Corallococcus caeni: one gene and its partner. The protein of the gene in region 1 binds, or shares a complex with, the protein of each later gene. Links are inferred from orthologs where the notes say so. Each region holds a gene or a part of one and is shown on either strand. Other genes may lie near its edges.

Region 1 (7,909 bases):
CTTGAGCTGCACGCGCGGCTCGCGGAAGGACGCGTAGTACTTCGACAGCGTGACGATGACCTCGCTCGCGGGGCCGCCCTCCGCCACCAGCCGCGCGGACAGCCGCGCCATCCGCTTCGCGTGCTTGCAGGGCGTGTGCTGCTTGAGGCACGCGCCCAGCGAGTGGGGGCAGCCGCAGTAGCAGAACTCGTCGCTGAACACCGTGGCCAGCTCGCGCTTCGCCGCCGGGGGCAGCGCGGAGAAGTCCATGCCGGGGATGCCCGTCAGCGCCTGGGCCGGATCCGACGACGCGGCCTCCGCGGCGGGGGGCGCGGCTGGAGCAGCGGCCGGGGCCGGGCTGGCGGCCGGCGGCGGGGCCTTGGCGGTGGCCGGGACTTCCGCGCTCTTGGTGCAGCCAGCGCCCATCAGGGTCGCCGCGGCCAGCACGGGAGCAACACGCATCCATCGAGGGAAGAGCACGGCTCCGGGGTTTAGCCATGCGCGCAGGGCTTGTAAAGCAAGGCGGCCTTTGGCAGGGAGGCCCTCGCCCATGCCCAGAGTCCTGCTGCTTCACACCGGAGGCACGCTCGGAATGGCCGGTGGCCGGCCCTCCGCCCTGCGTCCCGCTGCCTTCTTCAAGACGCTCCGCAAGCGAGCCCCGGAGCTGTTCCAGCTGGCCGACATCGAGCTCGAGCTGTTCTCCAACCTGGACAGCTCGGAGATGCAGCCGGAGCTCTGGAGCCGGATGGCCGCCCACCTCCACCGTCGACTGCAGGACTTCGACGGGGCGGTGGTGACCCACGGAACGGACACGCTCGCCTTCACGGCCAGTGCACTGTCCTTCATGTTGCGAAACCCGCCCTGCCCCGTGGTGCTGACGGGCTCGCAGCGTCCGCTGGGGGAGATCCGCTCCGACGCGCGGCTGAACCTCATCGACGCGGTGCTCTCCGCGCTCCAGGGGCCGCGCGAGGTGACCATCTGCTTCGACTCGCACCTGTACCGGGGCAACCGCACGCGCAAGGTGAAGGTGGCCGAGTACGACGCATTCGAAAGCCCCAACTTCCCCGTGCTGGGCACGCTGGGCGTGGACGCCACCTTCGAGAAGGGCCTCGTGTCGCGAGGCCCCTTCCGGCTCCACGAGAAGCTGGATCCGCGCGTCTTCCTCCTCAAGGTGTACCCGGGGCTGGACCCCGCCCTGCCCCTGCAGCTCCTGCCGCACGTGAAGGGGCTGGTGGTGGAGGCGTACGGCGCGGGCAACGTGCCCATCGCGCCGGAGCTGGGCCGCTCGCTGCTGCCGCTCTTCGTCCAGGCCCGGGAGCGGGGAATCCCGGTGTTGGTGGTGAGCCAGGCGTACCGCAACGGGGTGGACCTCACGCTCTATGAGTCCGGGGCCCAGTTGCTGGCGGAGGGGGCGGTCGGCGGTGCGGACATGACCCCGTCGGCGGCGCTGGTGAAGCTGATGCAGGGGCTGGCGGAGCACCCCCGGGGGGGCGAGGCCCTCTCGCGCTTCCTCCGGACGCCCGTGGCGGGCGAGCTGTCCGTCGGGCGGCCGACAGTTCCTCCACCGGAGAAAAAGAGGCGCCGGCCGGCGCGGGTGGGGCGGGTCGGCTGACACCGGGTGCGTGAAAGGAGCGTGGGTGTGCTTGCCGCCGTGAAAAGGCGGCCCGTAAGAAGGGAGGTGCGATGTCCGAGGAGAAAACTTCCGTCCATTCCATTTCGGACCTGCTGGGCAGCGCCCAGCAGCAGAGCGCGTATCTGATCGTCATCAGCGCCAAGTCCGCCGCCGGCATCGGGCGGATGTTCAAGCTGGACCGCTTGGAGGTGGTGCTGGGCCGCAGCTCGGAGGCCCAGTTCCAGGTGGAGGACGACGGCATCTCCCGCAAGCACGCGAAGGTCGTCGCCATTGGAGACGGCCGCTTCCAGCTCGTGGACCTGGGCAGCACCAACGGCACGTACCTGAACGGCCTGAAGGTGAGCGCGGCGCCGCTGTACGACGGCGACAAGATCCAGATCGGGTCCAACACGGTGCTGAAGTTCAGCATCCAGGACGCGCTGGAGGAGCAGTACCAGCGCAGCATCTACGAGTCCGCCACGCGCGACGGCCTCACCCGCGTCTACAACAAGAAGTACTTCATGGAGACGGTGCGCAAGGAGTTCGCGTACTGCCTGCGCCACCGCGTGCCGCTGTCGCTGGTGCTCTTCGACGTGGATCACTTCAAGCGCATCAACGACGTGTACGGCCACCCGGCCGGCGACTTCGTGCTGACGCGCATCGCGCAGCGGGTGGCGGACACGGTGCGCACCGAGGACCTGCTCGCGCGCTACGGCGGCGAGGAGTTCGCGCTGATGCTGCGCGAGTCCGCGGAGGACGCGGCCCTGGCGTGCGCGGAGCGCTGCCGCGTGGCGGTGGACCGCGCGGACTTCATCTTCAGCGGCACGCCCATCAAGGTGACCATCAGCCTGGGCGTGGCGACGCTGCTGGACTCGGACTTCTCCCAGCCGGAGGACCTCATCTCCGCCGCGGACAAGTACCTCTACCGGGCCAAGCACGCGGGCCGTAACCGCGTGGACGCCAAGGCCGTCAGCGGCCCCTGAGCGTCGGCACCGAGGCTCGGCAAGGCTCGGCGACGCTTGGATGGAGGCCTGATCCCCGGGCCTCCCGCCGTCTCCGCGTCCCCCAGCCGTCAGCGCCCGAAGCCCAACCGGCGCAGCCCCTCCTCCGACACGTGCTTCACGTGCGTGTCCGCGTCGTGCGCCGCCGCCTCGCTCAGCGCCGCCACGGCGTGCGGCCCCCCCAGCGCGGACAGCGACCTCGCCGCCGCGACGCGCACGTCCGCCACCGGGTCCCCGCGCAGGCGCTCCGCCAGGACGCGCACGTGCCCAGCGCGGCCCACGAACTCCAGCGCCCGCGCCGCCGCCGCGCGCACCACCGGGTGCTCCGACTCCAGCAGGCCCGCCGCCTCGTCCCCTCGCGACGGCTGCCGGTAGGCGGACAGCACGTCCAGCGCGGCCACCACCACCTCCGGCGCTCCGTCCTCCAGCGCCTTCGCCGCCAGCGACATCGCGTCGCCGTTCCGGGGCAGCGCCCCCAGCGCGCGCACGGCCCCCGCGCGCACCGGCGCCACGGGCGACGCAAGGAAGGGCGCCAGCCGCCGCGTGGGGGGCGGGCCTTCCGCGCAGTCCCCCAGGAGCGCAACCGCCTCCCCCTGTATCTCCGGCGTCCGGGCGTCGCGCCCCTCGGCCACGTCCCGCAGGAAGGCGAAGCACCCCTTCTCGCGCGCCATCGCGCCCAGCCAGGGCCGGGCGGCCTCCGCCGTCTCCGCGTCCTTCACGCCCTGGACCGCCGCGTCCCGCAGGGGCTTCCCGGCCGACTCCGCCAGGCCGCGCGCCGCCAGCTCGCGGATCCGCGCGTCCTCGTCACCCAGCATCCCCTCCAGCTCCCGCTTCGCCAGCGGACCGTACCGGCGCAGGGTGGCCACCGCCGTACGCCGGCGCTGCACGTCACCGGACGCAAGCTCCGGCCGCAGCGCGTCCAGCTCCCGCGAGTACACGGCGAAGAGCCGGTTGATGACGGCCTCGTCCGGGGGCTTCGCCTCCGTCAGGAGCAGCCGGCCCACGGACGCGCGCTGCCGCTCGGCGACGGCGGAGAGGAGCTCCGCCATCACCGCGTCCCCCGCGACGGGCCGCGACGCCACCGCGTCCAGCACCACGCGCGTCGCCGAGCGCCCCTGGAAGGTGGCCAGGTGCAGGAGCGCGGGCAGCCGCACGGACGGCTCCTGCGAGAACATCTCCAGCGACAGCGACTGGCGGACGGCCTCCCGCTTCGCCCACACCCGGGCGGCGGCGGAGGGCCCTCGCGCCCCCGCCTCCCTCAGGAAGTCCGCCGTGGAGCGGCCGGTGTCGGCGGCGGCACGGACGGCGGTGAGGCAGGCCCCCAGGTCCGCGTCCGGCGGGGTGTCCATGATCCAGTCCGCCAGGGCCCGCCGCTCCGTCAGGCCCCGGCTCCGGGCCCCGGCCCGCACCGCGGCCCAGCGCACCCGCCAGCTGCCGTCCGTGAGCGCCGACTCCAGGGCCCGCTGCGCCTCTACCCCGCCCGTCCCCAGGGACGCCACCCAGCTGTCCACCCGGCCCCCGGTGACGCAGGCCCCGCAGGTCCGCGCGCGCAGCGACGGGTCGGCGACGTGGCGGCGGCAGGCGGCCCAGCACTCGGAAGCGACCGTGCCGGCCCGGGAGGGGCTGGCCGCCAGCAGGAGCACCAGGAGGAGGAGACGGGACACGCGCCGGACACTCTAGCCCACCCGGGCCCATCCTTTCCGTGCGGGTCTCCTTGCCTTTTGCGGTCCGCTGCGCCATACCCCCCGACCCTCTGAAGATTTCCAGATTGCATCCAGCTAGGCGGAAGGAGGTGACTGCATGCCCGGTATTCGAGTGAAGGAAGGTGAGTCCATCGAAAGCGCTCTCAAGCGCTTCAAGAAGGCCACCGAGAAGGCCGGAATCCTTTCCGAGATCCGCAAGCGCGAGCACTACGAGAAGCCTTCCGTGAAGCGGAAGAAGAAGGCCCTCGCCGCCAAGAAGCGCGCTGTGAAGAAGGCCCGCAAGTCGTACTAGCGGTCCCGCAGTGAGGAGCCGGGGCGCCTTCAAGCAGTCAGGTGCCCTGGTTCCCGCCGTCCCATCCGCTGGCGCGGCGACCCTTTTCCCCGCCCGTGAGGAATCCCGACATGACCACCCTGAAAGAGCGCCTGACCGCGGACCTGAAGGACGCGATGAAGGCCAAGGACGAGCTGACCCTGAGCGTGGTGCGCATGCTCAAGAGCGCCGTGAAGTACAAGGAGGTCGAGCCGGGCGCCAGCGAGCTGGACGACGCGGGCGTGCTCCAGGTCATCGCCGGCCTCATCAAGCAGCGCCGCGACTCCATCGAGCAGTTCAAGGCCGGTGGTCGCCCGGAGCTGGCGGACAAGGAAGAGCAGGAGATCTCCGTCCTGCAGCGCTACCTGCCCAAGCAGCTCACCCCCGAGGAGCTCACCGCTGCCGTCCAGGCCTCCATCGCCGAGGTCGGCGCCAAGGGCCCCAAGGACATGGGCGCGGTCATGAAGAACGTGAACCCCAAGCTCCAGGGCAAGGCCGAGGGCAAGGCCATCTCCGAAGAAGTGAAGGCCCAGCTGTCCAAGCTGTCCTGAAGCACCGTGGTTTCCCCGGGAAGGGGCGCCGGGAACGTCTCCCAGGTGCCCTTCCCAGCCCGGGCTCGAGCGGATTTTTTGATCCCTCGCCCGCTGGCCATTAAGCGCTGATCCCAAGGCCGTCCGCCCGTCCCCCACCCCGGGAGGCGAGCAGCCGGCCTTCAGGAGTGCGCGCCGTGTCCCAGCCCCCGTCTGTCTCCGCGCCCCGTCCGCGTCCGTTGGCCCTACCTGCCTGGGAGGGCGGGCGGGGAAGCGGCGGTGCGGGCCGCGTCAGACCGGGGCGTCAGGATTGCGGGCGGAAGGCCGCGCTCATGCGGATGGATGGAGGGGCGTCGTGATTCCGGAGCACAAGATCCAGGAGGTCCTCGACCGCGTGGACATCGTGTCGCTGGTGTCCCGTCACGTGGAGCTGAAGAAGGCCGGGCGCGAGTTCAAGGGCCGCTGCCCCTTCCACCAGGAGAAGACGCCTTCGTTCTACGTCGTCCCGGAGAAGCGCTTCTATTTCTGCCATGGCTGCCGGGCGAGCGGCGACGCCGTGTCCTTCATCCAGCGCTACCTGGGCAAGACGTTCCAGGACGCGGTGCGCGACCTGGCCCAGGAGGTGGGCATCGACCTGGAGGCCGCGCAGGACCCGGGCCTCAAGGAGCGTCAGCAGGTCAAGGAGGCCACGGACTTCGCCGCGGAGCACTTCCGCGGCCTGCTCTGGCACGAGGACGAAGGCCGCGCCGCCCGGGCCTACCTGGCCAGCCGCGGCGTGTCCGAAGAGGTGGCCCAGGGCTTCGGCCTGGGGTGGGCGCCCGCGCAGTGGAGCCTCTTGGCGGACCGCTTCCAGAAGAACGGGATGCTGGAGTGGGGCCTCAAGGCGGGCCTCATCACGAAGCGCAACAGCGGCGACGGCTGCATCGACTTCTTCCGCAGCCGCCTGATGGTGCCCATCCGCGCGCCGGAGGGGCGGCCCATCGCCTTCGGCGGCCGGCTGGTCGCGGCGGAGGACGGGCCCAAGTACCTCAACTCGCGCGAGTCCCGGCTCTACAACAAGAGCGAGACGCTCTTCGGCATGGACCAGGCGCGCGATGAGATCCACAAGCGCAAGACGGCCGTGCTCGTGGAGGGCTACTTCGACTGCATCGGCCTGCATCAGGTGGGCGTGCGCCACGCGGTAGCCCTGTGCTCCACCAACCTCACCGCCGGCCACCTCCAGGTGCTCAAGCGCGCGGAGGCCCGCGACCTGGTGCTCCTGCTGGACGGAGACTCCGCGGGCCTGGCCGCCGTGGAACGCCTGGCCGGTCCCCTGCTCGCCGCGGGCGCCCCCACCCGGGTGGCGCTCCTGCCGCAGGGAGATGACCCGGACGTGTTCGCCCGCCGCGAGGGCACCGACGGCGTGGAGCGCCTGTTGGAGGGCGCCCAGCCCCTCACCGCCTACCTCTTCGCCACCCTGCTGCCTTCAGGCAGGCAGGCGAGCTTCGAGGAGAAGATGGCCGCGCTGGAGCGGCTCAGGCCCGTCACCTCCCAGGTGCCTCCGGGCCTGACGCGGTCGACGCTCATCAGCGCGCTGGCCGGGCACTTCGGCTGGATGCCGGCGCAGATTGAGTCGTCGCTCCAGTACAAGCCGCCCCCCACGCCCAAACCCGCCGTCGCGCCCCAGGCGCACGTCGTCCCCGCCCAGGCCGCGCCGCGCCCCGTGCCCAAGCCCCAGGCGGAGCGCCCCCCGCCGGAGGCCGAGGCGCTCTATGTGGCCGCAATCCTTCGGGATTCCCGGCTGCTCGCCCGGGACAGCTTCCGCGTGTGTGATGAGCTGTCGCACATGGGGTTGCGGATGGTGCTGGCGCAGACCACGTCCGGGCAGGGGCTGGAGGAGGCGCTCTTCGAGGCGTCGGAGGTCGTCAAGCGGACGCTCCTGGAGGCCGGCCGCCGGCTCTCGGCGGGGGGAATGGAACTCGAAGCGGAGTTCATCCTCACGTGCCGCGACATCATGAAGAAGCGCATTGACGAGCGGCTCGTTTATATAAAGCGGGCGACGGAACAGACGCAGGGGGCTTTTGATTTGACAGAGGAGACGCGGTTGCTCCTCTCCGAGCGCAAGGAGCTGCTGGCGCTCCGCAAGCGCGTCCTGGATGAGCTGACCCCCGCTTCCTCGGCAACGGGAACAAAGGGACCAATGCAACCGGTTTGAGTTCGCGTTTGTAAGAAAGCTCGACTTTGCGGTAGATCGGCCGGCTCGCCCAGGCCAAAGCACCTGATTTTCTTAAGGAGAAGTACCCGAATGCCGACGCAGAAGCCCCCCAAGGCATCCGTGAAGCCCACCAAGAAGAAGGTGGATCCGGTGATCCGCAAGAAGAAGGCCCCGGACAGCCCTGCGGCGAAGGTCACGAAGGCAGCGGAGCCTGAGGAGAAGGAGCTGCTGGCGAAGGACGCCCCCGCCGAGGCGCCCGAGAAGATCAAGAAGAAGAAGGGCGTCGCCGCCATGGCCGACGACGTGGACCCCGAGGAGGCCGCGGAGGAAGCCGCCGCCGCCGTCCAGGTGGACCCGGACGCCGTGGAAGACGACGTGGAGGAGGATCCCGTCGCCGAGCGCAAGGAGGTCAAGGACCTGCTGGCCGCGGGCCGCGAGAAGGGCTTCCTCACCTATGACGAGGTGAACGACGCCCTCCCCGCCGACATCGTGTCGTCCGATCAGATCGACGACGTGATGAGCATGTTCGGCGACAACGACATCGAGATCGTGGACGCGCAGAAGGCCGCGCAGTCCAACG
Region 2 (3,488 bases), 140 kb from region 1 along the record:
CTTCGAGGTGCTGGAGGCGCTCGGACCGGACGCCTGTCCCGCCGTCATCTTCTCCACCGCCTACGAACGCTTCGCGCTCCAGGCCTTCGAGGCGCACGCGGCGGACTACCTCCTCAAGCCCTATGACGCCGGCCGCTTCAGCCGGGCGCTCGACAAGGCCCATGCGCTGCTGAGCGCGGGCACCCACGGCGCGGCCGCGCTGGACGCCCTGCTCGCCACGGTGGCCCGGGCCCGCCCGGAGCGCCCCCTGGAGCGGCTGGTGGTGAAGGTGGGCGAAGGCTGGGTCCCGCTGCGCCTGGACACCGTGTGGCGCCTGTCCTCGGAGGACAAGTACGTGCGGCTGTACACCGCCCAGGGCGAGCACCTGGTGCGACAGACGCTGCGGGCCCTGGAGGAGCGCCTGGACCCGACCCGCTTCGTGCGCGTGCACCGCGGCGACCTGGTGAACCTGGAGGCCGTGGCCCGCCTGGAGCCGTGGACCCACGGGGACGGCATCCTCGTGCTGAAGGACGGCGCCACGGTGATCCTCAGTCGCACCTACCGGGAGGCCTTCCTCCAGCAGTGGGGCGCCGCCGAATAGCCCGACGCGCCGGGTCGGTTCACCCGGCGACCGGGCGGAGGTGCCACGGCGGGTCATGGCATCCCTCCCAGACCTACCGGGTGCTACAGGTCTGTTGAATGGAAACTGGACGTTCGCTGGAACGTGTCAGACGCTGCCTGTAGAGGTTCCAAGCAGCCATGCAGAACGTCCTGGACGGTAGGGAAGGACGGCGGGTCCACGAGGATCTCGCCGCGGAGCGTGCGGTGCTGGGCGCCGTGCTGGCGGACAACGGGCTCATCACGCCCGTGGCGGAGGTCGTCCACGCGGACGACTTCGCCAGCCCTTCGCACGCGCAGATCTTCGCCGCGATGATGCGGCTGGATCAGCAGAGCAAGCAGGTGGACCACCTGACGCTCGCGGAGGAGCTGAAGATCCTCGGCCAGCTGGTCGCGGTGGGCGGCCCCGCGTACCTGATGGGCCTGGACCAGGTCGTCCCGCTGGCGGCCAACGCCGTGCAGTACGCCCACATCGTCAAGGACCAGGCGCTGCGGCGGCGCCTGGCCAACGTGGGCCGGGAGATCCAGGACCTCGCCAGCCAGGAGACGGGCGAGCTGGACGTCCTGCTCGACGAGGCCGAGCGCAAGGTCTTCCTCCTCGCGGAGAAGAAGCGCGAAGGCGACCTGCGGCCGGTCAGCGAGCTGATGGAGCAGACGCTCGACCTGCTGGACAAGATGAAGACCGCGGCGACGGGCGTGACGGGCCTGTCCACGGGCTACATCGACCTGGACAACCAACTCACTGGCCTGCACGCCGGCGAGCTCATCATCCTCGCGGCGCGTCCCGGCGTGGGCAAGACGTCCTTCGCCATGAACATCGCGGTGCACGCGGCGCTCAAGGAGAACAAGGCGGTCGGCATCTTCAGCCTGGAAATGCCCGCGGATCAGCTGCTCATGCGTCTGCTCGCGTCCACGGCGCGCGTGGACATGAAGAAGCTCAGAGGCGGCCGGCTCTCCCCGCACGACGAGGAGAAGTTCCAGGAGATGGCGGGCGCGCTCTACAACGCGCCCATCTACATCGACGACTCCGGCGGCCTGTCCCCGTTCGACCTGCGCGCGAAGGCGCGGCGCGTGAAGCAGAAGGACCCCCGGCTGTCGCTGCTCGTCATCGACTACCTCCAGCTGATGCACCAGAAGGGCAAGGTGGAGAGCCGCCAGTTGGAAGTGGCGGAGATCTCCCGCGCGCTCAAGCAGCTGGCCAAGGAGCTGGAGGTGCCCATCATCGCGCTCAGCCAGCTCAGCCGTAAGGTGGAGGAGCGCAAGGGCGGCAAGCCCATGCTGTCCGACCTGCGTGAGTCCGGCTCCATCGAACAGGACGCCGACGTGGTGATGTTCATCCACCGCGAGACGGAGGAGGACGGCGGCGAAGGGGGTGGCGGTGGAGGGGGCGGCGGTGGCGGTGGCGGCGGAGGGGGCGCGAGCAGCACGGTCATCCCCGTGGAGCTCATCGTCGCCAAGCAGCGAAACGGCCCCATCGGCTCCATCGACCTGGTGTTCCTCGCGGAGTACACGCGCTTCGAAAGCCGCGCCCGCAGCGAGTAGCCCTCTTTTGCGTCAGTCCCGGCCGGTGCGCAGGTAGCCCGTGACGTGCTCGCGGGCCGCCCGCACCGCGGCCTCCGGCCCGGTGCCCCGGCCCAGCTCCGCCGCCAGCGCGGACGCCAGCCGGCAGCCCGTGCCCCGGCGCTCCGGAGGCCGCTTCAGCCTCCGCCCCCGCATCACCAACGTGCGCCCGGAGAAGGCCAGCACGTCCGCCAGGCCCTGCCCTTCCGGCAGGTGCCCGCCCTTCACCAGCACCGCGCCGAAGCCGCGCTGACACAGCGCCTCCGCCGCCTCCTGCGCGTCCTCCACCGTGCCCAGCGCGGGCCGGCCCAAAAGCCACGCGGCCTCGTCCAGGTTCGGCGTCACCAGCACGCGCGGGCCCGCCAGCGCCAGGTAGTGCCGGGGCGTCAGCCGCGACAGCTGCTGCCCTCGCGACGAGCGCACCACCGGGTCCACCACCCACCAGGCGTCCGCGTCCTTGAGCGCCGCCTTCGCCGTGGAGAGCTGCGACGGGCCGGGCACCACGCCCCACTTCACCGCGTGCACGGGGCCCCACTCGCGCGCGGCCGCCACCTGCGCGGCCAGCATGCGCGGGGAGGCCGGCACCACCGCGAACGTGTGCGAGCCCTGCGCCGTCTGGGCCGTGGGCACCGCCACCGCGTCGCCGCCCCGCGCCCGCACCGCGGCCACGTCCGCCAGGAGCCCCGCCCTGCCCGTGGGCTCCAGTCCCGCCAGGAGCAGGACGCGCGGCCTCACCGGCGGTGCTCTCGCGCCTTCTGCACCAGCGACTTGTAGACGCCCAGGTGCACCGGGATGGTCCCCAGCATCAGCTCCGGGTGCCACTGCACGCCCAGCGCGAACGCGTGCGCGGTGGATTCAATCGCCTCCACCACGCCGTCCGGAGACACCGCGCTCACCGTCACGTCCGTGCCCGGCTTGTTCACCGCCTGGTGGTGCGTGGAGTTCACCATCAGCTGCCCGTGCCCCACCGCCTCCGCCAGCAGCGTGCCGTTCTTCACCTCCACCGGGTGCTGCGGCTGGGTGCGGTCGTGCTTCTGCTCGTGGTCGCGCGCGCCGGGCACCTCGCGCGGGATGTCCTGGAACAGCGTGCCGCCCAGCACCACGGCCAAGAGCTGCATGCCGCCGCACACGCCCAGCACCGGCAGGTTGCGCTTGAGCGCGCCCCGGATGAGCTGCGCCTCGAAGGCCGTGCGGCCCTCCTTCAGCGGCCCCATGCCGTCCCGGGCCTCCTCGCCGTACGCAGACGGAGGGATGTCGAACGCGCCGCCCGTCACCACCAGCCCGGACACCCGCTCCAGGTAGGCGTCCACGCAGGACGCGTCGTCGGTGTA

Evidence for each region.
Region 2: the proteins of dnaG (region 1) and dnaB are in contact, whole or in part, in a crystal structure (PDB 2R6A), measured with the Geobacillus stearothermophilus proteins. The link is inferred for Corallococcus caeni from one-to-one orthologs. Residues at the interface, in WP_049624496.1 of Geobacillus stearothermophilus: Lys456, Leu457, Leu458, Pro459, Ala460, Asn463, Ala464, Leu467, Leu535, Leu536, Ile537, Ala538, Gln544, Glu545, Asp548, Tyr549, His552; in WP_033016901.1 of Geobacillus stearothermophilus: Ser13, Glu15, Ala16, Gln18, Glu91, Leu92, Asp94, Ala95, Val96, Pro97, Thr98, Ala99, Ala100, Asn101, Tyr104, Tyr105, Ile108.

What each region holds. Positions count from the first base shown.
Region 1 is NZ_BTTW01000004.1:430,329-438,237, reverse strand. The notes cover bases 5,002-7,909. They hold dnaG (DNA primase), read left to right. Parts: upstream 5,002-5,490; coding sequence 5,491-7,329; downstream 7,330-7,909. Other genes in these bases: rpoD (RNA polymerase sigma factor RpoD), read left to right, coding at 7,420-7,909; AABA78_RS19985 (GatB/YqeY domain-containing protein), read left to right, coding at 5,002-5,156. Also shown: AABA78_RS20010 (DsbA family protein), read right to left, coding at 1-441; AABA78_RS20005 (asparaginase), read left to right, coding at 530-1,591; AABA78_RS20000 (GGDEF domain-containing protein), read left to right, coding at 1,663-2,574; AABA78_RS19995 (HEAT repeat domain-containing protein), read right to left, coding at 2,664-4,256; rpsU (30S ribosomal protein S21), read left to right, coding at 4,393-4,587; more of AABA78_RS19985, read left to right, coding at 4,698-5,001. UniProt on the Escherichia coli protein: RNA polymerase that catalyzes the synthesis of short RNA molecules used as primers for DNA polymerase during DNA replication.
Region 2 is NZ_BTTW01000004.1:568,225-571,712, reverse strand. The notes cover bases 1-2,938. They hold dnaB (replicative DNA helicase), read left to right. Parts: upstream 1-738; coding sequence 739-2,139; downstream 2,140-2,938. Other genes in these bases: AABA78_RS20480 (gamma-glutamyl-gamma-aminobutyrate hydrolase family protein), read right to left, coding at 2,889-2,938; thiD (bifunctional hydroxymethylpyrimidine kinase/phosphomethylpyrimidine kinase), read right to left, coding at 2,152-2,892; AABA78_RS20495 (LytR/AlgR family response regulator transcription factor), read left to right, coding at 1-580. Outside these bases: more of AABA78_RS20480, read right to left, coding at 2,939-3,488. UniProt on the Escherichia coli protein: The main replicative DNA helicase, it participates in initiation and elongation during chromosome replication. Travels ahead of the DNA replisome, separating dsDNA into templates for DNA synthesis.